2 regions of the Rheinheimera sp. NSM genome follow, and region 2 is predicted to be linked to the other one. Evidence: predicted binding sites of a transcription regulator. Region 2 holds the regulator's gene; the other holds the start of a gene.
What was found. The regulator sigma-54, encoded in region 2, starts transcription at its own class of promoters, with help from an activator protein. The targets are predictions, from matches to a motif close to TGGCANGNTNCNTGCTT.

Region 1: the regulator sigma-54 is predicted to act here: its motif matches at 4,887-4,903, upstream of ACTZWV_RS09750 (CmpA/NrtA family ABC transporter substrate-binding protein).

The regions. Positions count from the first base shown of each region.
Region 1 covers NZ_JBQTCI010000003.1:91,434-103,556, reverse strand. Annotated here, with positions in the region: gene nirB (nitrite reductase large subunit NirB) at 1-150, opposite strand, end outside; gene ACTZWV_RS09765 (NAD(P)/FAD-dependent oxidoreductase) at 161-1,492, opposite strand; gene ACTZWV_RS09760 (ABC transporter ATP-binding protein) at 1,489-2,355, opposite strand; gene ACTZWV_RS09755 (ABC transporter permease) at 2,382-3,368, opposite strand; gene ACTZWV_RS09750 (CmpA/NrtA family ABC transporter substrate-binding protein) at 3,382-4,734, opposite strand; gene ACTZWV_RS09745 (CmpA/NrtA family ABC transporter substrate-binding protein) at 5,025-6,179, opposite strand; gene ACTZWV_RS09740 (ANTAR domain-containing response regulator) at 6,176-6,817, opposite strand; gene ACTZWV_RS09735 (nitrate reductase) at 7,153-9,897, shown strand; gene cobA (uroporphyrinogen-III C-methyltransferase) at 9,884-10,672, shown strand; gene ACTZWV_RS09725 (GNAT family N-acetyltransferase) at 10,780-12,123, shown strand, end outside.
Region 2 covers NZ_JBQTCI010000001.1:421,116-433,238, reverse strand. Annotated here, with positions in the region: gene mlaD (outer membrane lipid asymmetry maintenance protein MlaD) at 1-318, opposite strand, end outside; gene mlaE (lipid asymmetry maintenance ABC transporter permease subunit MlaE) at 320-1,102, opposite strand; gene ACTZWV_RS01905 (ATP-binding cassette domain-containing protein) at 1,099-1,902, opposite strand; gene ACTZWV_RS01900 (calcium/sodium antiporter) at 2,177-3,157, shown strand; gene ACTZWV_RS01895 (KpsF/GutQ family sugar-phosphate isomerase) at 3,170-4,138, shown strand; gene kdsC (3-deoxy-manno-octulosonate-8-phosphatase KdsC) at 4,140-4,694, shown strand; gene lptC (LPS export ABC transporter periplasmic protein LptC) at 4,691-5,245, shown strand; gene lptA (lipopolysaccharide transport periplasmic protein LptA) at 5,235-5,723, shown strand; gene lptB (LPS export ABC transporter ATP-binding protein) at 5,720-6,442, shown strand; gene ACTZWV_RS01870 (RNA polymerase factor sigma-54) at 6,492-7,976, shown strand; gene hpf (ribosome hibernation promoting factor) at 8,002-8,289, shown strand; gene ptsN (PTS IIA-like nitrogen regulatory protein PtsN) at 8,297-8,770, shown strand; gene rapZ (RNase adapter RapZ) at 8,767-9,627, shown strand; gene ACTZWV_RS01850 (HPr family phosphocarrier protein) at 9,630-9,902, shown strand; gene ACTZWV_RS01845 (Na+/H+ antiporter subunit G) at 9,905-10,273, opposite strand; gene ACTZWV_RS01840 (K+/H+ antiporter subunit F) at 10,283-10,552, opposite strand; gene ACTZWV_RS01835 (Na+/H+ antiporter subunit E) at 10,546-11,082, opposite strand; gene ACTZWV_RS01830 (monovalent cation/H+ antiporter subunit D) at 11,079-12,123, opposite strand, start outside.

The DNA.
Region 1 (12,123 bases), on a different contig from region 2:
CACTCTGTCGTAGGCGGGCCTGTCCTCAAAGGCAAATACTGTGAGTTGCCACTGCGCTGCATCAGCTCGGGTCAGAAATTGCTCAATAAAATGCTGGCCAACCATGCCATTGCCGATCACCAGCAGTTGTTTTGTGATGCTTGTTGTCATCGTCGTGCTCCTAAGCGGCATCTTGTTGTGGTTCGTTGACAGCGGCGGGCTCTGTCGCGGCACTGCTGACCGGGCCGGGTTCGATTTGGCCAAGCAACAGCGCGCTGCGACAGCCATGATAGGGCTGCTGCTGATTAATCAGCTGGCTGAGTTGTTGGCTCAGGCCGGTATCGCCATACAGCACGGCACCGACTAAGTAAGGCCCGCGCCACCACAGCCGGCGGTATTCATTAAGTTCGCTATCGAGATAATCTGTGCAGCCATCAAAGCTGTCGGCATTGGCACAAAGCGTGGCAATATCGCCACAGGAGCTAAGCGCAATACCGCTTATTTTCAGCTGAGTTGCTGCCTGTTCGCTGCAATAGGGCGCAGGTTTTCCGCACAATGTTTGCGCCAGCTGTGTCGCCTGATCGTTAATTGGCGCTACTAAACCAAAGGTTTCGCCGTTAAGCTCAATACATTCGCCTAACGCATAAATGGCGCTGTCTGAGCTTTGTAAGTTGCGGTTAACGAGGATGCCGCGTTTAACGCTAAGGCCAGATTGCTGTGCCAGGCTGATATTCGGGCGAATGCCCAGTGCCAGCACCACTAAATCGGCTTTAAGCTGCTGACCGCTGGTTAGCGCCACAGACTGCAATTGGCCGCGGCGATAGTTAAGGCTACTGATTTCGCTGTTGGTGATAATATTTAAGCCACGCTGCGTCAGTTGTTGTTGCAGTAAACCGGCGGCGCTGGCATCAAGCTGTCGGTTTAGCAGATAAGCACCGCGCTGCAACAGGCTGACCTGCATGCCGAGTTTACGCAGGCCTTCGGCGGCTTCCAGACCAAGAAAACCACCGCCTACCACCACCGCATGTTGTAATTGCTGGCCAGCCAGGCGCAGCGTGGCTAAATCCTGCCAGTTACGAAAATGGCAAATACCGGGGCGCAAAATCTGGTCGCTATCCCTGGCATTCTCGTTAGCATTCTTGTTGGCCTTCTCGTTGGCATAGCCTGGTGTCAGCGGCAGGGCACCACAGGCCAGCACCAGTTGCCGGTAGCGGCGGTAGCGGCCGTGGCGGCTTACTACTAACTTGCGCTCGCGATCAATCAGCACCACCGCATCGTCGCAAATCAACTCGATATTGTGCTCAGCGTACCAATCCGGGCTTACCAGTTCGGCGGCGCTGTCGGGCAGCTCATTACTTAGCAGACCGGACAGCAGCACACGGTTGTAGGCCGGCTTAGCTTCAGCGCCAAATACCACTATGCTTGATGGCCGGTTCGGCTGTTGCACTAACTCTGTCAGCAAGCGCTGACAGGCCATGCCATTACCGATAATAATCAGCTCTGCTTCTGTCATGCCCGTTTCTCCTTTGCCGTCAGCGCCTCTGATGTATTAACCGCAGCTTTTACCGGCTCAGCTTTAGCTAATACTTCCACTTTGCGCTGCTTTTCATACAAAAAGCTCAGCACTTGGTGGCGGTAATGGTTGTAGGTGGCGCAATCGGCCAGCGCAATGCGGTTGCGCGGCCGCGGCAGCTCAATTTGCAGAACTTCGCCGATGGTGGCCGCCGGGCCGTTGGTCATCATCACGATGCGGTCCGATAACAGCACGGCTTCATCGACATCGTGGGTGATCATAATCACGGTGTTATTCAGCTGTGCCTGAATGTCCATCAGTGAGTCCTGCAAATGGGCACGGGTCAGCGCATCTAAGGCACCGAACGGCTCATCCATCAGCAGTACCTGCGGCTGCATGGCTAAGGCACGGGCAATACCGACCCGTTGCTTCATACCACCGGAAATCTCCGCCGGGCGCTTATCACGGGCATGGCTCATTTGCACCAGCGCCAGGTTATGCTCTATCCAGTCGCGCATTTCTCTTTTGTTTTTCTGGCCGCGAAACACTTGTTTTACCGCCAGCTCAACATTCTGGTACACGCTAAGCCAGGGCAGCAGCGAGTGGTTTTGAAACACCACAGCGCGCTCCGGCCCCGGGGCATTGACTTCTTTTTGGTTTAAAATTACGCCGCCACTGCTTGCCTGCAGCAAACCGGCGACCAGATTCAGTACCGTTGATTTACCGCAGCCGGAGTGGCCAATCAGGCTGATAAATTCGCCTTTGCCAATCTCCAGATTAACGTTTTGCAGGGCAACAAAGGGCCCTTTTGGCGTCGGGAAGCTGATCCCCAGCTGGCTGAGTTCTAAATGTGGTTTTTGCATACATTATCTCCTGGCGCACTGATGTTTTATCTAAGAGTGGCACTTTTATCCCAGTTCACCCGCTGCTGCAGTTGCAGCATCAGCCGATCCAGCGCATAGCCGATTAAGCCAATCACCAGCACAGCCACACAGATGCGGCTGAGCGAGTCGGACGAGCCGTTTTGAAATTCATCCCAGACAAACTTGCCCAGGCCCGGGTTTTGCGCCAGCATCTCGGCGGCGATCAGCACCATCCAGGCAATGCCGAGCGATAAGCGCAGGCCGGTAAAGATCATCGGCACCGCCGAGGGCAGCACAATGCGCCGCACATGAGTTAACCAGTTCAGTTGCAGTACGCGGCTGACGTTTTGTAAATCGGGCGAGATATTACTCACGCCAACAATGGTGTTAAGCAGGGTGGGCCACAAGGAACACAGCGTAACGGTAAATACCGACACCAAAAACGAGCGCGCAAACAGCGGTTGCTCGCTTTGATACAAGGCGCTGACCAAAATGGTCACCAGCGGCAACCAGGCCAGTGGCGATACCGGCTTAAACAGCTGAATAAGCGGGTTAAAGGCGCTGTACAGCCTGGGGCTTAGCCCGATAACAATACCGGCCGGTATTGCCAGTATTGATGCCAATACAAAGCCGGTGAGTACGGTGTAAAGGCTGGTAAAAATCTGGCTGAAAAAGGTCGGCCGGCCGTTATAGGGCCGCACGCTAACCACAGCATCCGGGTTGGCGGCCAGGGTGGCGCTGTTACGCTCAAGCTGGCGCTGAAAAAAAGCTGCCTCACGCACTTTCTCCGCTTTATGCTCAGCCACCAGGCCGGACCATTGCTGTGCTACCTGCAGCGGCCCGGGAAAACTGCCCAGCGAGGTAGTGATCTGACTGGCCAGCAGTTGCCACAGCAAGACAAACACGGCAATACCGGCGGCCGATAACAGGCTTTGTTTCAGCCACTGTGCCAGTTGTTGCTGGCCCGGTAACACGCTTTTAACCCTTGACCATTGCGTTGGAATAGCGCTCATCGTTATGCTCCTGTTAGTCTTTCTGGCCAATGGCAAATTGCTGCAGATAGGCGTTTGGCGCTGTGGCATCAAACTGTTTGCCGTCGATAAAGCGGGTGGCTTCCGGTGACCGGTAGCCGCTTTCCACGCTAAAGTCCGGAAAATCAGCCTCAGTAAGCTTACCTTCAGCAATCAGCGCTTTGGCAGCGCGTTGGTACAGCGCCGGCTGAAACACTTGTTTAGCAATATCCTGATACCAGCTGTCGGGCTTGGCCTCGCTGATTTGGCCCCAGCGCCGCATCTGGCTTAAATACCAGACAGCATCTGAGTAGTAGGGGTAGGTAGCGTGGTAGCGGAAAAACACATTAAAGTCCGGCGTTTCACGGATATCGTCGCGCTCATAGGCAAACACCCCGGTCATGCTGTTGGCAATAACGTTTTCATCGGCACCAACATAAAACGGCTGCGAAATCAGTTTGGCCGCCGCGGCGCGGTTGGCGTTGTTATCGGCATCCAGCCAATGGCCGGCGCGGATCAAGGCTTTAACCAGATGAAAGTGGGTTTCTGGGTAACGCTCAGCCCAGCTTTGGCTAACGCCGAAGATTTTCTCTGCCAGGTTAGTGTGAATATCGTAATTTGTGACTAAGGGCACGCCCAAATCACGCAGTACCGCCTGCTGGTTCCATGGCTCGCCAACGCAGTAACCATCAATGGTACCGGCTTCCATCGTCGCCGGCATTTGCGGTGGCGGCGTTACCGATAACAGTACATCGGCTTTTAGCTGGCCGCTGTTATCGCCGTGCTCTGGCGCGTAAAAGCCCGGATGCACGCCACCGGCAGCCAGCCAGTAACGCAGCTCATAGTTATGGCTCGATACCGGAAATACCATGCCAAATTGCAGCTTTTTACCTTGTTTGGTTTTTGCCGCCAGCGCCGCCTGCAGTGCATCAGCACCAACCGGATAATCCGGTTTACCTGCACTATTACGCGCCACCTGCGGTACTATCTGCTGCCATACGGCGTTGCTAACGGTGCAGGCATTGCCGTTTAAATCCAGCACCAAGGCGGTTTGCATTGCTGCTTGGGTGCCTATGCCGATGCTGGCCGCCAAGGCCTGACCGGCCAGCATATGGGCGCCGTCGAGCTGGCCGTCAATGACGCGGTCCAGCAGCACTTTCCAGTTGGCCTGGGCTTCTAACTGCACATACAGGCCTTCGTCTTCAAAGTAACCGCGCTCCAGCGCTACCGCCAGCGGTGCCATATCGGTCAGCTTAATAAAGCCAAGCTTTAAATCCGGCTTTTCCGGTGCGGCCCATGCCGGCAGGCTAAGGCTTAAGCCGAGGGCCAACAGCAGGCGGGTGCTTTTGTTACGATTCGGCTGTGTCATCTATGCTGTCCTTTTATTATTTAAAAAGCAGGGCGAAAAAAAACGCCATCTGGCTGCACCCTGTTGTGGATACAGCCAGATGGCGCCTTTGCCATTAGCTTGTTAGCTGGTTTTGTCTTTTGGTTGCCTCTTTGCAACCTGTAACTAAAACTAAGCAGCTAGTGTGCCAGTTTTAAAAAGTGTTTACTTTCAGTTGCTTAATATTTTTTGGTAACCTGCGTCAGCTGTGTTCAGGCACAATAACGGTGCAAATTGCACCAGCATGGCTCTTGCTGCCGCTATATAAAAAACTATTGCTGCATACCAAACAGCAAACCATCAATAAAGCGGCTGCCTTCGCCGTTTATGCCGGCACTGCCTTCCAGCCGCCAGTCCTCTGCCGGAGCGTTAAAGCCCAGGCTGGCGGCGACCTGGCGATATAAATCCGGCCGGTATACCTGTTGCAGCAATGGCTGATTAAGCGGCCCCTGCCACTGCTGCAGGTTGCGCATTTGCTGCAATATAAAAGCACCCTGCGAGCGCCACGGCATATTAAGCGCCGGGCCAAAAAAGGCTTGCGCTACCGCCAGATTAAATAGGTTTGTGCTGTTCAGGCCACTGTCTGCCAACGCTAAATACTGCGGTTGCGCCAACCAGTGCCATAGCTGCGCAGTTTTATCGCTATTGCTTTGGATGTCGCTTAACCAGTGGCTGGCTTGTAATAGTGCAGTAAGCAAGGCCAGATAACACTGCGGTTTGCTGTCGGCAAACTGCTGGCTGACGGCAAATACTTTTTCCTGCCAGTTGTGCCACAGCTGATCACAGCTGGTAACAATGCTGCCGTGGCCGCTTAATTGCGCCAGGCTGCTCCACGGCTCGCCGACACAAAAGCCGTCAATCGCGCCGCTGGCCAGTTGTGCCGTCATCGCCGCCGGGGCCACGCCTATCACCTCTACCTGGCGGGCGCTGATGCCGGCGGTGCTTAACCAGTAATGCAGCTGGTAATGATGACAGGAATAAGGCGATACGGTAGCCAGGCGCAGCGGTGGTTGCGAGCGTTTCTGCTGTGATTGTTGCAACAGATAATGCTGCAGCGCTTTACCACTGGCCAGCGGGCAGGGCAGCTTGGCCGGGTCCAGATCCAGCTGTTGCAACAGGCGGCTGGACAGCGTGATGGCGTTGCCACCACTGCTTAGCACCAGTGCTGTGGTCATCGGCACCGCTGCGGCGCCCAAGCCTAAGCTGGAGGCCAGCGGCAGTGGGGCTATCATCTGGGCGCCATCCAGCACGCCAAAGGCGACTTTATCGCGGATACTGGCCCAGGACGCTTCGCGTTGCAGCGACACCTTCAGCCCTTGGGCGGCAAACAGCCCCAGCTCTTGCGCCACTATTAACGGTGCGGCGTCCAGCAGCGGCACAAAGCCCAGCGTAAGTGTTTGTTGTCCTGTCTGATAAAGCCTGGTCATAGTGCCTCCAGAATAGCGATCACATCTTTGGCGACGTCGGCCATTTTTTGTTGCCGGTCCATCGCCAGCTTACGCAGAGTGCTAAAGGCTTTGGCTTCGTCCATCTGCTGCTTTTTCATCAGCAAACGCTTGGCTTTATCGATGAATTGCTGCTCTGCTAATTGGTTCTGGCTGCTATGCAGCTGCTGGCGCAACTGCTGAAACTCATTAAAACGTGCCACAGCGACATCAATAATCGGCTTTACCCGTTTTGCCGTTAAGCCATCAACAATGTAAGCGCTGACGCCGGCCTGGATCGCCAGTTTAATGCTGTCGGCGCTGTCGGGATTGTCATTCGGCCCGGCAAAAAACACTATAGGCCTTGGGTTATGCTGGCTTATTACCGTCATATGCTCCAGCGTATCGCGATCGGGCGAGTCCATGTCAATAATAATAATATCCGGCTGCACCCGCTCGACGTGATAGCGCAGCGCAGCGGTGCTGGTTAGCCGGCATACTACCTGATAGCCATGCTGTGCCAATGCCTGCTCTACCAGCAGGGCGCGGTCGGTTTCATCATCTACCAGCATCACTGATAACGGCGTTTTATCCACTGTACTGCTGTCTGCCATTGGGTTGTTGTAACGTCTATGTAGCAAGAGCTGTTCCAGCGCACTGCATTTAGCGCCATGGCTGGGCTGGCACCGGCATAACTCATTCTGGCGGCATAAATAAAGTGGTTGAAATGCCCTTATTTGGTGCAGCTTGCACTGTGCTAAGGCGCAACGGGCGGGCGCTGCAACGGTGATTTTTTAGTAACGTATTGATAATAAATAAAGTTACGGATTGGCATCGTGCTTGCAAATCGTTAGGTGCACTAAGATGTAAGAACAAAGCAAAAGTTTCACGAGCAATGGCGCTCGCTATGTTATCCGGTTGTCCGGCTAACGTAGCGGGCGTTTTTTTTCGCCTTTTTCGGAGATGGCCCAAACGCATGAGTGACATTCTAACGACCTGCCCCTATTGCGGCGTCGGCTGTGGTATCCGCGCCAGCGCGGCAACTGAGGGCCCGGAGCAGACTCCGACTGTTCGGGGTGATAGCAGCCATCCGGCGAATTTCGGCCGGCTTTGTGTCAAAGGCAGTGCGCTTGGGCAAACGTTGTCTGCTGAGGGCCGCTTATTGCAGCCACAGCTTAACGGTGCTGACTGCGACTGGCCAACGGCGATTAACGCTGTGGCACAGGGCTTACAGCAAACCATAGCTGAGCATGGCCCGGGCGCCGTGGCGATGTATTTATCCGGCCAGTTGCTGACAGAAGATTACTATGTCGCCAATAAGCTGATGAAAGGCTTTATCGGCAGTGCGCATGTCGATACCAATTCACGCTTATGTATGGCATCGACCGTGGCCGGGCATAAACGCGCCTTTGGTGCCGATGTAGTACCCGGCTGCTATGACGATATTGAACAGGCGCGGTTGTTTGTGCTGGTGGGCGCCAATATGGCGTGGAACCATCCGGTGTTATTTGGCCGCATTCAGGCGGTACTGCAAGCCAACCCGGAGGCTAAGTTAGTAGTAATTGACCCGCGGCGCAGTGCCAGCTGTGAAGCGGCACAACTGCATCTTAAACTGCGCCCGGGCAGCGATGTACTGCTGTTTAATGGCCTACTCAGCTTTCTGGCCGAACAGGGCAAGCTTGATCATCGTTTTATCAATTTACATACCGATGGTTTTGCCCGGGCCTTAGCCAGTGCGCAGCTGCAAGCAGCGACAGTGGAGCAGGTGGCCATTGGCTGTGATTTACCCTCAGAGCAGGTGTTGCAGTTTTACCGCTGGTTTGCTGCAGAAGCGCTTAGCCTGACATTATTCTCGCAGGGGGTGAATCAGGCAGTCGATGGCACCGATAAAGTCAATGCCATTATCAACTGCCATCTGGCCAGCGGCCGCATTGGTAAGCCAGGCTGTGGCCCGTTTTCGCTGACCGGTCAGCCCAATGCCATGGGCGGGCGCGAGGTAGGCGGCCTGGCCAATCAGTTGGCGGCGCATATCGATTACAGTGATAAAGCGCAGCAAGCCCTGGTTGGCCGGTTCTGGCAGGCGCCAAGGCTGGTGACCAGGCCCGGCTATAAAGCGGTTGAGCTGTTTGATGCCATTGCGCGCGGTGAGATAAAAGCGCTGTGGGTAATGGCGACCAATCCGCTGGTCAGTATGCCACAGGCCGACAAGGTAAAAGCGGCGCTGGCCGGGTGCCCGCTGGTTATCGTCAGCGATATTTATCAGCATACCGATACGCTGGATGTCGCCGGCATTAAACTGCCGGCTTTGGGCTGGGGCGAGAAAGACGGCACAGTAACTAATTCTGAGCGGCGTATTTCGCGCCAGCGGGCGTTATCTCCGCCACCTGGTCAGGCTAAAGCCGACTGGCAGATTATCTGTGAGGTTGCTAAAGCCATGGGCTTTGACCAGGGCTTTAACTTTAGCAACGCGGCAGAGATTTTTGCCGAGCATGCCGCGTTGTCCGGTTATCAAAATAGCGGTGAACGTGCTTTTAATATCTCGGTGCTGGCGCAACTTAGCGCTGAGCAGTACCACCAACTTGCACCTATCCAGTGGCCGGTAACCGATACCAGGCCACAGGGTACGGCGCGTTTATTTGCCGATGGCAAATTCTTTACCGCTAATGGCCGCGCGCAGTTTATTGCTGTGCACCAGCGTGCGTTTAACGAGGCAGCGCCGGCCACACCCTTATGGCTCAACAGCGGCCGCTTGCGCGACCAATGGCATAGCATGACCCGCACCGGAGAGGTCGCCAGCTTAATGCAGCACAGGCCTGAGCCTTTTGTTAGCCTGCACCCCGCTGATGCTGCCTTATATGGCATCAGTGAGGGCGAGCTGGTGCAATTGAGTAACGCCAGCGGCCGCTTGCTGCTGCGCGTTGATATCAGCGATAACCAGCGCCCGGGCGAGCTGTTTATACCGATGCACTGGAGCGCACAGTTTGCCAGCCGGGCCCGCGCTGACGTGTTGTTTGCTGCCGATACGGACCCTATCTCCGGCCAGCCGGCATTAAAACTCAGCCAGGTGGCACTGCGCCGTTTTACGCCAAAGTGGCAGGCCTTGCTACTGACTAAGCAGCCGTTAACGGCGCTGCAACTGCAGTTATTTAATCAGCATTATTTGGCGCGGGTACCGCTGGCGGACTGCCAGAGTTACCGGCTTGGCTTAACGGAGGCACTTGGCCCGCAGCAGCTGTTACAGCAACTGCAGTTAACGCCAACCTTGTCGTGCCGCGATAGCCAACAAGACCAACAAGGCCTGCAAAGCCAATTAACGGGCTATCGCGCAGCGGCTATTGAGGACAACCAATTGCAATGGTTGTTGCTGGCCGGTACTGAATTAGCGGCTGCCGATCAGGTTTGGCTGAACCGGCAATTTATTGCGCCGTTAAGCGTTGACAGCCGCCGGCAATTGCTCAGTGCTCAGGCCGGGCAAGGTAAAACGTTGGACAACAGTGCGCTGATTTGCAGCTGCTTTAATGTGCGCAGCCAGGCGATATGCCGGGCGATAAATAACGGCGCCGACAGCACAGCCAAGCTGGGTAAGCAGCTGCAGTGCGGTACTAACTGCGGCTCCTGTTTACCGGAGCTGAGTGCCTTGTTGTTGCAGCAAAAAGCTTTAACCCGGCAACAAACTTTGACACAGCAAAAAAGTGAGGAGCTTAGTGATGTCAGCAATTAACAGTATCCGTTATAGCGGCGAAGTGGCGCTGGTGGGCGCAGGCCCGGGCGCAGCCGATTTACTTACTCTGCGTGCGCTTAAGCTTATTCAGCAAGCCGGTGCCGTGGTATATGACCGCTTGGTAAGCGAAGAGGTGTTGGCGCTTATTCCGGCCGGATGTCCGTGCTTTGATGTCGGTAAAAGCCGTGGCCGCCACAGTGTGTCGCAGGCAGAAATCGGCGCCTTGTTAGTACAACTGGCGCAGCAGGGCTTAAAAGTAGTGCGGTTAAAAGGCGGTGACCCGGCTATTTTCGGCCGGCTGGCCGAAGAGCTGGATGCGCTGGATCACGCTGGTGTCAACTGGCAAATAGTGCCCGGCATCAGTGCGGCTTCAGGCTGTGCGGCGGCTACCGGCATACCGCTGACCGAACGCGGTATTGCCCAACAATTGCGCTTTATCAGCGCGGTAGATAAAAACAGCGACACGGCACAAGACTGGGCCAGCCTGGCCAAACCCGGCCAAACGCTGGTGTTTTATATGGGGCTGAGCGCCCTTAGCGAAATAAGCCGACAGCTGATAGCGCATGGCCTGAGTGCCGACTGGCCGCTGCTGTTGGTTGAAAACGGCAGCCGGCCCGGACAGCGCCAGTTGTTAACTACGCTGGCCGATGCCGCCACTGCAGCACAAAGCATGGCGTTGCAGTCACCGTGCTTAATCCTGGTGGGTGAGGTGGTGCGGCGCCAGCGCCGGACGGCACAGCTGATGGTGGCTGTAAGGGAGCATTTGGCGGCGTAGCGCTATATAAGTGCGGCTATACACCGGTTTTGCGCGGTGGCTTAACTTCTGTCAGCGGCGGCCTGATGTGTTAACCTTAAGGTATCATTGATACTGCAGGAGACATCATGGAAGCGAATCATGTGGAAGTGCGCCACCTTACCCGCAAGGATATGACAGAACTGCGCGAAGCTTCAGAGCAGGTATATCAGGCCGGGCCTCTGCTTACCTGGACCGAGCCGGTGGTAAATACCTTGTTAACCAAATTTCCCGATGGCCAGCTTTGCGTTTGTGTTGACGGCAAGGTAGTCGGCTGTGCCTTTTCGCTTATTATCGATTACAGCAAATTCAGTGACGAGCACACCTACGATCAAATCGTTACCGGTTATTCGTTTGCTAACCATGATCCCAACGGCGATGTGTTGTACGGCATAGAGGTGTTTATTCACCCGGATTACCGTGGCATGCGCCTGGCGCGCCGGCTGTATGATGCCCGCAAAGAGCTGTGCGAAAACCTGAATTTACGCGCCATTATGGCCGGCGGCCGCATGCCGAACTATAACCAGCACGCAGACACGCTAAGCGCCAAGCAATATATTGAAAAGGTTAAAGGCAAAGAAGTGCATGACCCGGTGCTGAGCTTTCAGCTGGCTAACGGTTTTCATGTACGCAAATTACTCAAAGGCTATTTGCGTGGCGATACTGAATCGCAGGAATATGCCACCTTGATCGAATGGGCCAATATCTATTACACCAAGTCGGTAAAACTGATTAATGCGCCCAAAGCCGAAGTACGGCTGGGGCTGGTGCAGTGGCAAATGCGCAGCATGGCCGGCATTGAGCAGCTATTTGAGCAGATGGAGTTTTTTGTTGATGCGGTGTCGGATTACAAAAGCGACTTTATTCTGTTTCCCGAGCTGTTTGCCGCGCCGTTAATGGCACATTACAACCATTTAAGTGTCACCGAAAGCATCCGTCAACTGGCAAAATACACTGAAACCATTCGTGATAAGTTTGTTGAATTTGCCATCTCCTACAACATTAATATTATTACCGGCAGCATGCCGTACCTGATAGACGGCAAGCTGTATAACAGCGGCTTTTTATGCCGCCGTGACGGCAGCTGGGAGCAGTACGATAAGGTACACGTTACTCCGGCAGAAAAACGCAACTGGGCCATGAGTGGCGGTAACCGGGTCGAAGTGTTTGACACCGACTGCGGCAAAATCGGCATTATGATTTGCTACGATGTGGAGTTTCCGGAATATGCGCGGCTGTTATCCGATCAGGGCATGAATATTTTGTTTGTGCCGTTTTTAACCGACACGCAAAACGGCTACACCCGGGTACGGCACTGCGCCATGGCACGAGCCATTGAAAACGAATGTTATGTCGCTATTGCCGGTGCGGTAGGTAACCTGGCGCGGGTCAATAATATGGATATTCAGTATGCGCAGTCGGCACTGTTTACA
Region 2 (12,123 bases):
TAAGCCTGAGGTTAAAATTGCCAGGGTGCTGGTTTCAGGAAAGTTACTGTAACTGTTGTTGATTTCCAGCGTTACCACCGGCCGGTAATAGGTAGTATCCAGCTCAATTGCCGCGACACGCCCCACGACCACACCACCAACTTTCACCGGTGAGCGCACTTTTAAACCGCCGATATTTTCAAACTTGGCATGCAGACGATAGCTTTGTCCTGTGCCGGCCACACCGGAACTTGCCACCTGCAGCGACAGCATTAAAAACGCCGCTATCGCCAACACAATAAAGCCACCTACCAGTATTTCAATTTTCCGCGTGGTCATGTTATCCACCAAACATTAATGCAGTTAAAATAAAGTCAAAAGCCAACACGGCCAGCGACGCAGTAACAACCGTTTGTGTTGTTGCCTGGCTGATCCCTTCCGACGTGGGAACAGCATCGTAACCTTTGTGCAGGGCAATCCACATCACGATCAAAGCAAACACTACACTTTTAATCACACCGTTCATCACATCCTGGTACAAATCGACGTTTGCTTGCATCGCAGACCAGTAACCGCCACCATCAACACCCAACCAGTCGACCCCAACCAAATGGCCACCCAAAATACCCACCGCGGTAAAAATCAGCGCCAGCAACGGCATACTGATGACACCGGCCCAAAATCTGGGGGCAATAATACGCCGTAACGGGTCAACAGCCATCATCTCCATGCCGGACAATTGCTCTGTGGCTTTCATCAGGCCTATTTCTGCCGTAATAGCGCTACCGGCACGACCGGCAAACAGCAAGGCCGTTACCACCGGGCCCAATTCACGCAGCAAACTCAACGCCACCAGAGGGCCTAACATCTGTTCAGCGCCAAACTTTACCAGCACAGTGTAGCCCTGCAGGGCCAACACCATGCCAATAAACAAACCGGACACCAGGATAATCAGTAACGACAGCACCCCTATTACATACAGTTGCTTTATCAGCAGCGGGAAGCCTTTTCGTATATCCGGTTTGCCCAGCAAGGCGCCAAACAGCATAATGCCGGCGCGGCCAAAACCGCGGACATTGTTGATGGTACCCGCGCCGAGTTGTTGTAACTTATCTGCAATCACCCGACCAACTCCATTAATTCCTGCTCATAAGGCGCCGCTTTATAGTGAAACGGCACAGCACCATCTGCCTCGCCTTTTAAAAACTGCTGCACTAATGGCGAAGGATGAGCCCGTAGTTGCTCCGGCGTACCATGGCCAATAACGGTTTGCTCTGCCACCACGTAGACGTAATCGGCAATACTCATCACTTCGGTGACGTCATGAGACACCACCACCGAGGTTAAATTCAACGCATTATTCAAAGAGCGGATCAGCCGCACTATCACCCCCATAGAAATGGGATCCTGGCCGGCAAAAGGTTCGTCATACATAATCAGTTCCGGGTCCAGAGCGATAGCCCTTGCCAATGCTGCCCGTCTTGCCATACCACCGGATAATTCTGCCGGCATTAAATCACGTGCTCCACGCAGCCCCACAGCTTCCAACTTCATTAACACAATCAAGCGAATGAGGGATTCCGGCAGCCTGGTATGCTCGCGGATAGGAAAGGCCACATTGTCAAAAACCGTCATATCGGTAAACAGTGCGCCACTTTGAAACAGCATACTCATCCGTTGCCTGGCGGCATACAGCGCACTGCGCGACAGCTTGGGAATATCCTCGTCACCAAACAAGATATGGCCGCTGTCCGGCTTTAACTGCCCACCAATTAAACGCAGTAAGGTGGTTTTGCCGATGCCGCTCGGGCCCATAATGGCGGTTACTTTGCCGCGGGCAAACTGCATATTCAGATCACGGTAAATCACACGCTCACCGCGACTAAACGTCAGTTGTTGAATATCGATTAGTATATCTGACACCTAAAATGCTCTCCGCCGCTGTCAGCGCTGTTGTGCCCTGAGAGGTATAAAATGCAATATACATACATTAGTGTATGTTTTCAATTATACTGATTTCTACGTTGGATTATTGTAAACGGATCCAGCGCTAAAGTCGTTACAAAAAATCGTAACAAACTGTGCGGAAAATCGATATTGGCCGGAAACTACAGCTTTTTTTGCAATTCGCACCGATAAGCAGGAAAATACCACGCGATACCTTACACAAGACTTACACAGAACAGGGAAATACATATTGTCACCTTTGCTACTCGCCATTATTTTTGTCGTTGTCGGGCTGGTGTTACTGATTTGGAGCGCTGATCGCTTTGTGTTCGGCGCCTCCTCTATCGCCCGCAGCGCCGGTATATCACCGATGATCATCGGCCTTACCATTGTTGCTATGGGATCATCGGCACCGGAAATGCTGGTATCTGCCAGCGCGGCCTGGCAAGGACGGTTAGATACATCGGTCGGTAATGCGCTCGGTTCAAACATCACCAATATTTTATTGGTTATTGGTGCCGCTGCCTTATTAAAACCCATTGCGGTATCGTCGTTAACGCTAAAGCGCGAGTATCCGTTGCTGCTGTTATGCACCCTGTTGGGCTATTACTTTATTTCCGACAATATGCTGACGCGCTTTGAAGGCGTGTTGCTATTAACGGCTTTTGTTGCTTTTCTGGCATTGCTGGTTTATTGGGGCAAACACGCCACACCGGATGATCCGCTCATCGCTGAACTTAATGCCGAAATGCCGGCGCAAATCTCAGCGTTAAGAGCGATGGTTTGGCTTGGTATTGGCCTGGTGTTGTTATTGGCCAGTTCGCAATTATTGATCCATGGTGCCGTAACCATTGCCACTTACGCTGGTCTGAGCGATTTAGTGATCGGCCTAACCATCATTGCCATCGGCACCAGTTTACCGGAGCTGGCCGCCAGTATTATCGGTATACTCAAAGGCGAAGATGATTTAGCGCTGGGTAATATTATCGGCTCGAATATTTTTAATATTCTGGCGGTGCTGGGGCTTGGCGCTGTTATCGGCCCGGCGGGTTTGGATCCTATGGCCGGTAGCCGTGATAGCTATGTCATGATAGCCGCCACAATAATAATGCTGCTGATGTCACTTCGGATAGGTAAAATCAGACGCATTAACCGTACAGAAGGCGTAATACTGTTATGTGGTTTTGTCGGTTATCAGTATCTGTTGTTTAATGCCCTGACCGCTTCTTAAACTGAGAGTGATATGACAACTGATTTTCGTATCCGCGCTGCCGAGGTAATACGCATCGAAGCTGAGGCTGTAGCGCAGTTGCAACAGTATTTGGATAGCAGCTTTAATCTGGCCTGCCAGCTCATTTTCGACAGCAAAGGTAAAACCATAGTGTCCGGCATGGGGAAATCCGGCCATATCGCTAATAAAATTGCGGCAACTCTGGCATCTACCGGCACACCGGCGTTTTTTGTCCACCCGGGCGAAGCCAGCCATGGCGATCTGGGCATGTTGTCTACGGACGATGTGGTGATTGCTATTTCCAACTCCGGCGAAACGCCGGAAGTGTTGACCATTATCCCGCTGATTAAACGGCTTGGTATTAAACTGATAGCCATGACCGGCAATCCGGCATCAACGCTGGCGAAACTGGCCGATGCCCACCTGTGCGTTAAAGTAGAACTGGAAGCTTGTCCACTCGGCCTGGCGCCGACTGCCAGCACCACGGCCACCCTGGCGATGGGTGATGCGTTGGCGGTGGCTCTGCTGGAAGCCCGCGGCTTTTCTGCCGAAGATTTTGCGCTGTCGCATCCCGGCGGCAGCCTTGGCCGCAAGCTGCTATTGCGGTTGGACGATGTTATGCACCGTGACGCTGAGGTGCCTGTCGTGCCGCAAACGGCGACGATTAAAGATGCTTTACTGGAGATCTCAAAGAAAGGACTTGGCATGACAGCGGTAGTCGACAATGCCGGCGCCCTGGCCGGTATCTTTACCGACGGCGATTTACGTCGCATTCTCGATCAGCGTTACGATATCCATACGAGTCTGATCGCCGACGTCATGACCCGGCGCTGTATTACTGCCCGGCCGCAGATGCTGGCGGCAGAAGCACTGCAAATCATGCAGCAGAAAAAAATAAACGGTTTGATTATTCTGGACGACAGCGGAAAGCCGGTTGGTGCGATGAATATGCACGACTTACTGCGGGCCGGGGTGCTGTAATATGACATTGTTTAATCGTTTATATCAGCCGGTCAGTGCACAAATCAACGCTAAGGCTGCCGCCGTTAAGTTACTGATCTGCGATGTAGACGGTGTATTTTCTGATGGCCGGATCTATCTTGGCAACAACGGCGAAGAACTGAAAGCCTTCCATACCCGCGATGGCTATGGCATTAAAGCCTTGCGCCAGGCTGGTGTAGAGGTTGCGGTTATTACCGGACGTAATTCTGCCATCGTACAACAACGTATGACGTCGTTAACCGTGCCCTATATTTACCAGGGTCAGGAAAACAAACTGGCCGCCTTTGCCGATTTACAGCAAAAATTGCAACTTACACCGTCGCAGATTGCCTATATCGGTGATGATCTGGCAGATTGGTCGGTAATGCAACACTGTGGCTTAGCCGTGGCGGTAAAAGATGCGCACCCTTACCTGTTACAACAAACTGATTATATTACCAGTTTGCCCGGCGGCTATGGCGCAGTACGCGAGCTGTGCGATTTGCTGCTGATCAGCCAAAACCAATTCGGCTTATTTGACGGCAGCAGTTCATGAGAAAATTTCTTGTTTTTATTGTCTTCCTGCTGGCCGGAACCGCCGCTTATCTCTGGTTCGAACCGGCAGATGACGGCGATGCGCTGCAAACCGATCAGGAACTGTTGCCGGATTACGTAGCACAAAAGGTAACCCGCCGCTTGTATGATGCCCAAGGCTACCTGGCAGACACTGTCAGCGCCGATCGGTTAGAGCATTTCGAATTGCTTGGCTTCACCCGATTCGAAAATCCGCTGTATACGCTATACAACGACGAGCATCAACCCGGTTGGACAGCCAGTAGCCGTCAGGCCATTTGGTTTAACCAGGACAGAATAATTCTGGAGCAACAGGTCAGTATTGTAAGCCTGATGCCGGACGAACTGATCGAACGCATAGACACAGAAACATTGGAAATGTTATTTCCGGACAATACCTTGCAAAACGATGCGCCGGTATTTATTCAGGGCAAAGGTTTCTATATTAACGGCAGTGGCCTGCGGGCTGATTTGACCAATGGCAGCTTACAGCTGTTACAACACCAGCAAACGGTATACCAAAATGACCAATAAAATAATTTCTGTTCTGTTGCTGCTAAGCAGCAGCGTGGTAGTGGCACAGCAGCCCGACTACAGCCAGCAAATTCAGATAGATGCTGATAACCTGGCGTCGTTAAAAGAAAACGTGCTGACCTATCGCAACAACGTGGTGGTTACTCAGGGCTCGTTACAAATGAAAGCCGATCAACTGGAAATTAATGCCAGCGCCGGTAAGGGCAAAGAGGTTTATATCGCTACCGGCAGCCCGGTTAGCTATTCGCAGCTCATGGCTGATGGCCAGCCGGTGACCGCCAAAGCCAACGAAATACGCTACGAACCCGCCAGCCGGATGCTGACGTTAACCGGCGATGCCGAACTGGCGCAAAGTGGTAGCGTAGTAAAGGCCTCGACAATAAGGTATAACGTAGAGAAGCAGGAGCTTAGTGCCGAAAGCAATGAATCCAAACGCGTTACCACCATCTTTACGCCAGAGGAAAAAAATAATCCATGAAGTTAGTTGCGTCCCATCTGGCCAAGAGTTACAAAGGCCGGCAGGTTGTTAAAGATGTCAGCCTGGAGGTGAATGCCGGGCAAATTGTCGGCTTACTTGGCCCTAACGGAGCCGGTAAAACCACTACTTTTTATATGATTGTTGGCTTGGTGCCCTCTGACAAAGGCACTATCAGCCTGAATGACAAAGATATTACCTTTGATCCGATCCATGCCAGAGCCAGGCAAGGCATTGGCTATCTGCCGCAGGAAAGCTCTATTTTCCGCAAACTTACCGTACATGACAACCTGCTGGCCATTTTGCAAACCCGCAAAGACTTAACACCGGCCAAACGCGAAGAAGTAGCAGACGATTTGCTGGAAGAATTCCATATCGGTCATATTAAGAACAGCCTGGGCATGAGCTTGTCCGGTGGCGAGCGCCGCCGCGTAGAAATAGCCAGAGCTCTGGCTGCCAACCCTGCATTTATTCTGCTGGACGAACCTTTTGCCGGCGTCGATCCAATTTCTGTACTTGATATCAAGAAAATTATTCAACATCTGTGTCAACGTGGTATCGGCGTGTTAATTACCGACCATAATGTGCGTGAAACACTGGATGTGTGTGAAACTGCTTATATTGTCAGCCATGGTGAGTTAATTGCGTCAGGCCCGCCACAGGAAGTACTGTCGAATCAAAAGGTACGTGATGTATACCTGGGTGAGCAATTCAGGCTATAGTTAGCAAAAAATAATACCAGCGTGTCATTCAGGAGAACGGTAGAAGTAGATGAAGCCCTCTTTGCAACTTCGCTTAGGACAGCAACTAACCATGACGCCGCAGTTACAACAGGCTATCCGCCTGTTACAACTGTCGACGATTGAGTTGCAGCAGGAAATTCAGGAAGCTCTTGATGCTAATCCGTTATTGGAAGCAGAAGACGAGCACGATAGCTTTGACACCGCCCCCAAAGAACCACAACAACAAGCTGACAACGGTACTGACGTCGACCATAACCCTGACGATAGCTACGAACCGGCAGAGCCGGACAGCAGCGAGTCGATGACCGAACAGAATATTCAGGAAGATCTACCGCTGGATAATAACTGGGATGATTTAGTCAGCGCCGCCCCGGTAAGTGCCGGCAACAACAGCGGCGATGAAGACCATGTTTATCAGGGTGAGACCAGCGAAAACCTGCAGGATTACTTACGTTGGCAAATGCAACTTACCCCCTTCTCTGACACTGACCGCGCCATCGCTGAAATCATCATTGAAGCCATCGACGAAAACGGCCTGTTAACCATCAGTTGTGAAGACATTCTCGAATCACTCGGCGTCGACGACATTGAAGCTGACGAAGTAGAAGCCGTGATTAAACGCATTCAATTATTTGACCCAGTCGGGGTTGGCGCCCGTTCGGTACAGGAATGCCTGTTGGTGCAACTACGTCAGTTTGATCCCGACACACCGTTTTTAGCCGAAGCCCGCAACATGATCAGCGAGCATACAGAATTTTTAGCTAATCGCGACTTTCGTTCTTTGATGCGAGTGACTAGACTCAAAGAGGATGAGTTAAAAGAAGTGATGCGGCTGATCCACAGCCTTAACCCAAGACCAGGTGCCGACGTTATCCGTGAAGAGCAGCAGTATGTTATTCCGGATGTCAGCGTGCAGAAAGTAAAGGGCCGCTGGCAGGTAGAACTTAACCCCGATGCCATGCCAAAGGTACGGATAAACCAGCAATATGCCGCTATGTCACGCACCGCAAAAAACAGTGCCGACAGCCAGTTTATCCGCTCACATTTGCAGGAAGCGAAATGGTTTTTGAAAAGCCTGGAAAGCCGTAATGAAACCTTGTTAAAGGTGGCGAACTGTATAGTGCAGCAGCAACAGGCTTTTTTTGAACACGGTGAGGAAGCCATGAAACCCATGGTGCTGAACGATGTAGCGGAGATGGTAGGCATGCACGAGTCCACCATTTCCCGTGTTACCACGCACAAGTATATGCATACACCACGAGGTATATTTGAACTTAAGTTCTTCTTTTCCAGTCATGTTAGTACGGAGAGCGGCGGTGAGTGTTCTTCCACTGCTATCCGGGCTTTTATTAAGAAATTAGTGGCGGCGGAGAACCCGGCCAAACCGCTGAGTGACAGCAAGATGGCTGACATTCTGCTGGAACAAGGTATTAACGTTGCGCGGCGCACCATTGCCAAGTATCGCGAGTCGTTGTTTATTCCGCCGTCAAATCAACGCAAGACCTTGCTGTAAATAAGCCTAAAGAAGGAATATGTCTATGCAAATCAATCTAACCGGTCGTCATGTTGAAATCACTTCAGCCTTAAAAGAATACGTAGACAACAAGTTCGCTAAACTGGAACGGCATTTTGATCATATAAACAATGTACATGTGATCCTAAACGTGGAAAAATTGAAGCAGATCGCCGAAGCCAAGCTGCACCTGAACGGTGGCGAAGTGTTTGCCGTATCTGAGAATGAGAACATGTATGCTGCAATTGACCAGCTGATAGACAAGTTAGATCGCCAGGTCATTAAGCATAAAGAGAAAATAGCCCGACACTGATTAGATGATGATGAATTTAACCTCTATGCTTGCCGAGAACTGCACTAAAAGTGCAGTTCTTTTTAACAGCAAAAAGCGCATTCTGGAATATATCGCTGAGCTGGCTCACCAGCAACTGCCGGATATGACAGAGTACAGTATCCTTGAAGCGCTGATGACACGTGAAAAGCTCGGCTCAACCGGCATAGGAGGTGGTATTGCTATACCACACGGCAAGCTAAAGTGTGTAACACAGCCAATGTTGGTGTTTGTCGTCAGTAAAGAAGCCATTCCGTTTGACGCCATCGACAACCAACCGGTAGATATCTTCTGCGCCATTTTAATCCCGGAAGATCAGTGCCAGGCACATCTGAGCACTCTGGCCGGCATAGCACGGCTACTCAGCCAAAAAGAGCTGACGAAAAAAATCCGCCATGCTGAAACTAACCAGCAGTTGTACCAGCTGTTAGTGGAGTACAGCGCTATGGAACCGGTAAAATGAAGCTGCTGGTAGTAAGTGGTCGCTCCGGCTCAGGCAAGTCTGTTGCACTGCGTGTGATGGAAGACCTTGGCTACTACTGTGTCGACAATATCCCGGTAAACCTGCTTCCTACCCTTGCTACCACAGTAATGGGCCAATATGAGCGTGTTGCCGTCAGTATTGACGTGCGCAACCTGCCACAGGACCCCGATGAACTGGCAGACATTTTATCTTACCTGCCACGTAAACTGGATTTAACCATCCTGTATCTGGATGCCGACCACGCCAGCCTGATTAAACGCTTTAGTGAAACGCGCCGGCTGCATCCGTTATCGCATCAGGCCATGTCGCTGGACGAAGCCATATCGCGTGAACAACAATTGCTGGATCCGATCTCCAGCCGTGCCGATTTGTATATCGACACCACTGATTTGAACGTGCACCAGTTAGCCGAACAATTGCGCGAGCGTATTCTCGGGCAAAAAACCGGTCGGCTGGTTATTCTGTTTGAATCTTTTGGCTTTAAATACGGCATTCCCAAAGACGCCGACTTTGTATTTGATGCACGCTTTTTGCCCAACCCGCACTGGGAACCGGATTTGAAGCCGCTGACCGGGCTGGATCAACCGGTAAAAGATTACCTGGCAGCACAGCCGGTAGTAGCGAAGTATATTTGGCAAATCAACAGTTTTATCAGCACCTGGCTACCGCACCTGGAGCGTAATAACCGCAGCTATCTGACCATTGCCATCGGCTGCACCGGCGGCCAGCACCGTTCTGTCTACATGGTTGAAAGCCTGGCCGAAAGCTATCGCAGTTCACGCGATGACGTACAACTGCGTCACCGCGAATTAGTCAGGCATCATAATAAGGCCTGAGCATGCCCAAATTCAGTGAAACTGTCACCATTGTTAATCCGTTGGGCTTGCACGCCAGAGCAGCCACTAAACTGGCCCAGCTGTGCCAGCAGTTTACAGCACGGATTGAGCTGATACAGGAAGATAAAACGGCCGATGCCAGCAGCGTATTAGCCTTATTGATGCTGGCCAGCAGCAAAGGCAAAACGCTGCAGGTGTGTGCTGAAGGGGAAGACGCTGAGCGGGCACTCAGCGCCGTGGTAGATCTGATCAAAAACGGCTTTGACGAAAGCTAACGCTAGGGTTTCGGTTGCCGGTCGTGTTGTTTTTGTTGTGCTGGATGAATATTCACTAAACCTGTGGTTTTCTGTATCGCTTTCAGCTTGTGATGCAACGCTGTTTTAATCAACATGTGCGCACTGATAGGTGCAGTGATTAGCAGAAAAATGGTGATCAACAATTCGTGCACACTGACATCACCGGAAACACTGAAAAAGAAAATAGAACCCAATAAAATACCGCCCATGCCTAAGGTAGTGGCCTTGGTCGGGCCATGTAACCGCATAAAGAAGTCCGGCATTCTGCTCAGACCAATAGAACCAATCAGCACAAAGCTACCGCCTAACAACAGAAAAAACGCTACCGCCCACTCCATCCAATGTTGCATCAGCTACTCCTATTCAATGATATCGCCGCGTAACAGAAACTTGCACACCGCCACTGTACTGACAAAGCCAAGCATTGCTATCAGCAAGGCAGCTTCGAAATACAGTGGAGAGCCCATCAGCAAACCATACAGGATAATCAGCGCTATGCTGTTAATGTACATAGTATCCAGCGCCAGTATGCGATCCGGCAGGCTGGGGCCTCGCAGTAAACGCCACAGGTTTAGCAATAAGGCAATACTGATCATCGCGAACACCAGCATAATAACGTTATCTAGCATTGGAAAATCTCCTTCAGTGGTGCCTCATAGCGCTGTTTAATCGAGGCAATCAGTTCCGCCTCATCGCCCAGGTTCAGCACATGAATCAGCAACCATCGCTGCGGCAACGGCTCACCCGGCACCAGTAATTCGGCACTTGGATAAATCTCTGCACTAACAGTACCCGGCGTCATTGACACCGTACTGGCCAGAATAGTGATGGGTAACTCGTGTTGCAGATCCAGTGGCACCCGCACAAATGCCGGATTCAACCGCCGTTTCGGCCCGAGAATTAACACTGCCACCTGGGCGTTGGCGGTAATAATGTCAGCAAATACAAGCAGTATGTAACGTAATGCTAATAGCGGTCGTTCAATCAGTGGCTGCGGATCACGAAAACGCAATGTCAGCATCGGGATCAACAGTGCGAGGATAATGCCGAAAAATACATGCACCGCTTCAACACTCTGGTTTAGCAATAACCAAACAATAAGTAGCAACATACTGCGATAAGGTGTTGGCAACCAACGGTATTTAGGCTTAAACCTCATGGCGTTTCTCCCTGAGAAACCGACTGACCCAGAATAATCTCAATAGTCGCGCTTGTATCATATAACTGCGCCGCCGCCTGGTGTGACAGTTCGGTCAAAGGCCCGGCAAAGAGCACCAGCAACGGGCTGGCCAGCAGCAGCCAGCAAACTGCAAACACCTGCAGCGGCGCCGCTTTTTCTCCGGCAGCATCACTGCCACTGATACGCCAGAATAAGGTGCTGCCGGCGCGGGATAAACCAATAATCACCAGCAAGCTGCTTACCAGCACAAAGCTCCACAGTAACAGCCGGTTGCCTGGTTCTGTTGCCGCTTGCAGCAGCATCAGCTTACCTATAAAACCGGAAAACGGCGGTAAGCCGGCGACCGTTAATGCGGCCAATACAAACATAAAACCCAACAGCACCGGCTGGATCACCCGCCGACCCGACACCAACCGGTCTGCCGCCTTGCCGCGCTGATTAGCGATAAGATCGGCCAGTAAAAACAGTGCCGCAGTAACCAAAGTGGAGTGCACGGTATAGTACAGGGCGGCGGCAGCGGACAACTCTGTTTGCAGCGCCACCAAACTGACCAGGGTACCAACCGACACCAGCACAAGGTTGGCCACCAACTTGCGAAAATCCTGGCTGGCCATCACACCGACAGCACCCAGGGCAATAGTGGCCAAACCGGCCGGCAGCAACCAGTCAGCAGCAATACCGCCTAGTTCACCGGCGCCGGGACCAAATATTGTGCTGTAAACCCGCAGCAAAGCGTAAACACCAATTTTCGTCATCACAGCAAATAGCGCGGCAACCGGTGCAGAGGCAGAAGAATAGGTAGCCGGCAGCCAAAACTGCAATGGCAATACGGCTGCTTTCAGTGCAAACACTATCATCAGCATCAAACCACCGGCTTTTACCAGCATCATATCTTCAGCCGGCAAGGCGGTAACCTTGAGCGCCATATCGGCAATATTCAAAGTGCCCAAAGTGCCATATAACACCGCCAGCGAAATCAGAAAAATAGCCGAGCCGGTCAGGTTCAACACCACATAATGC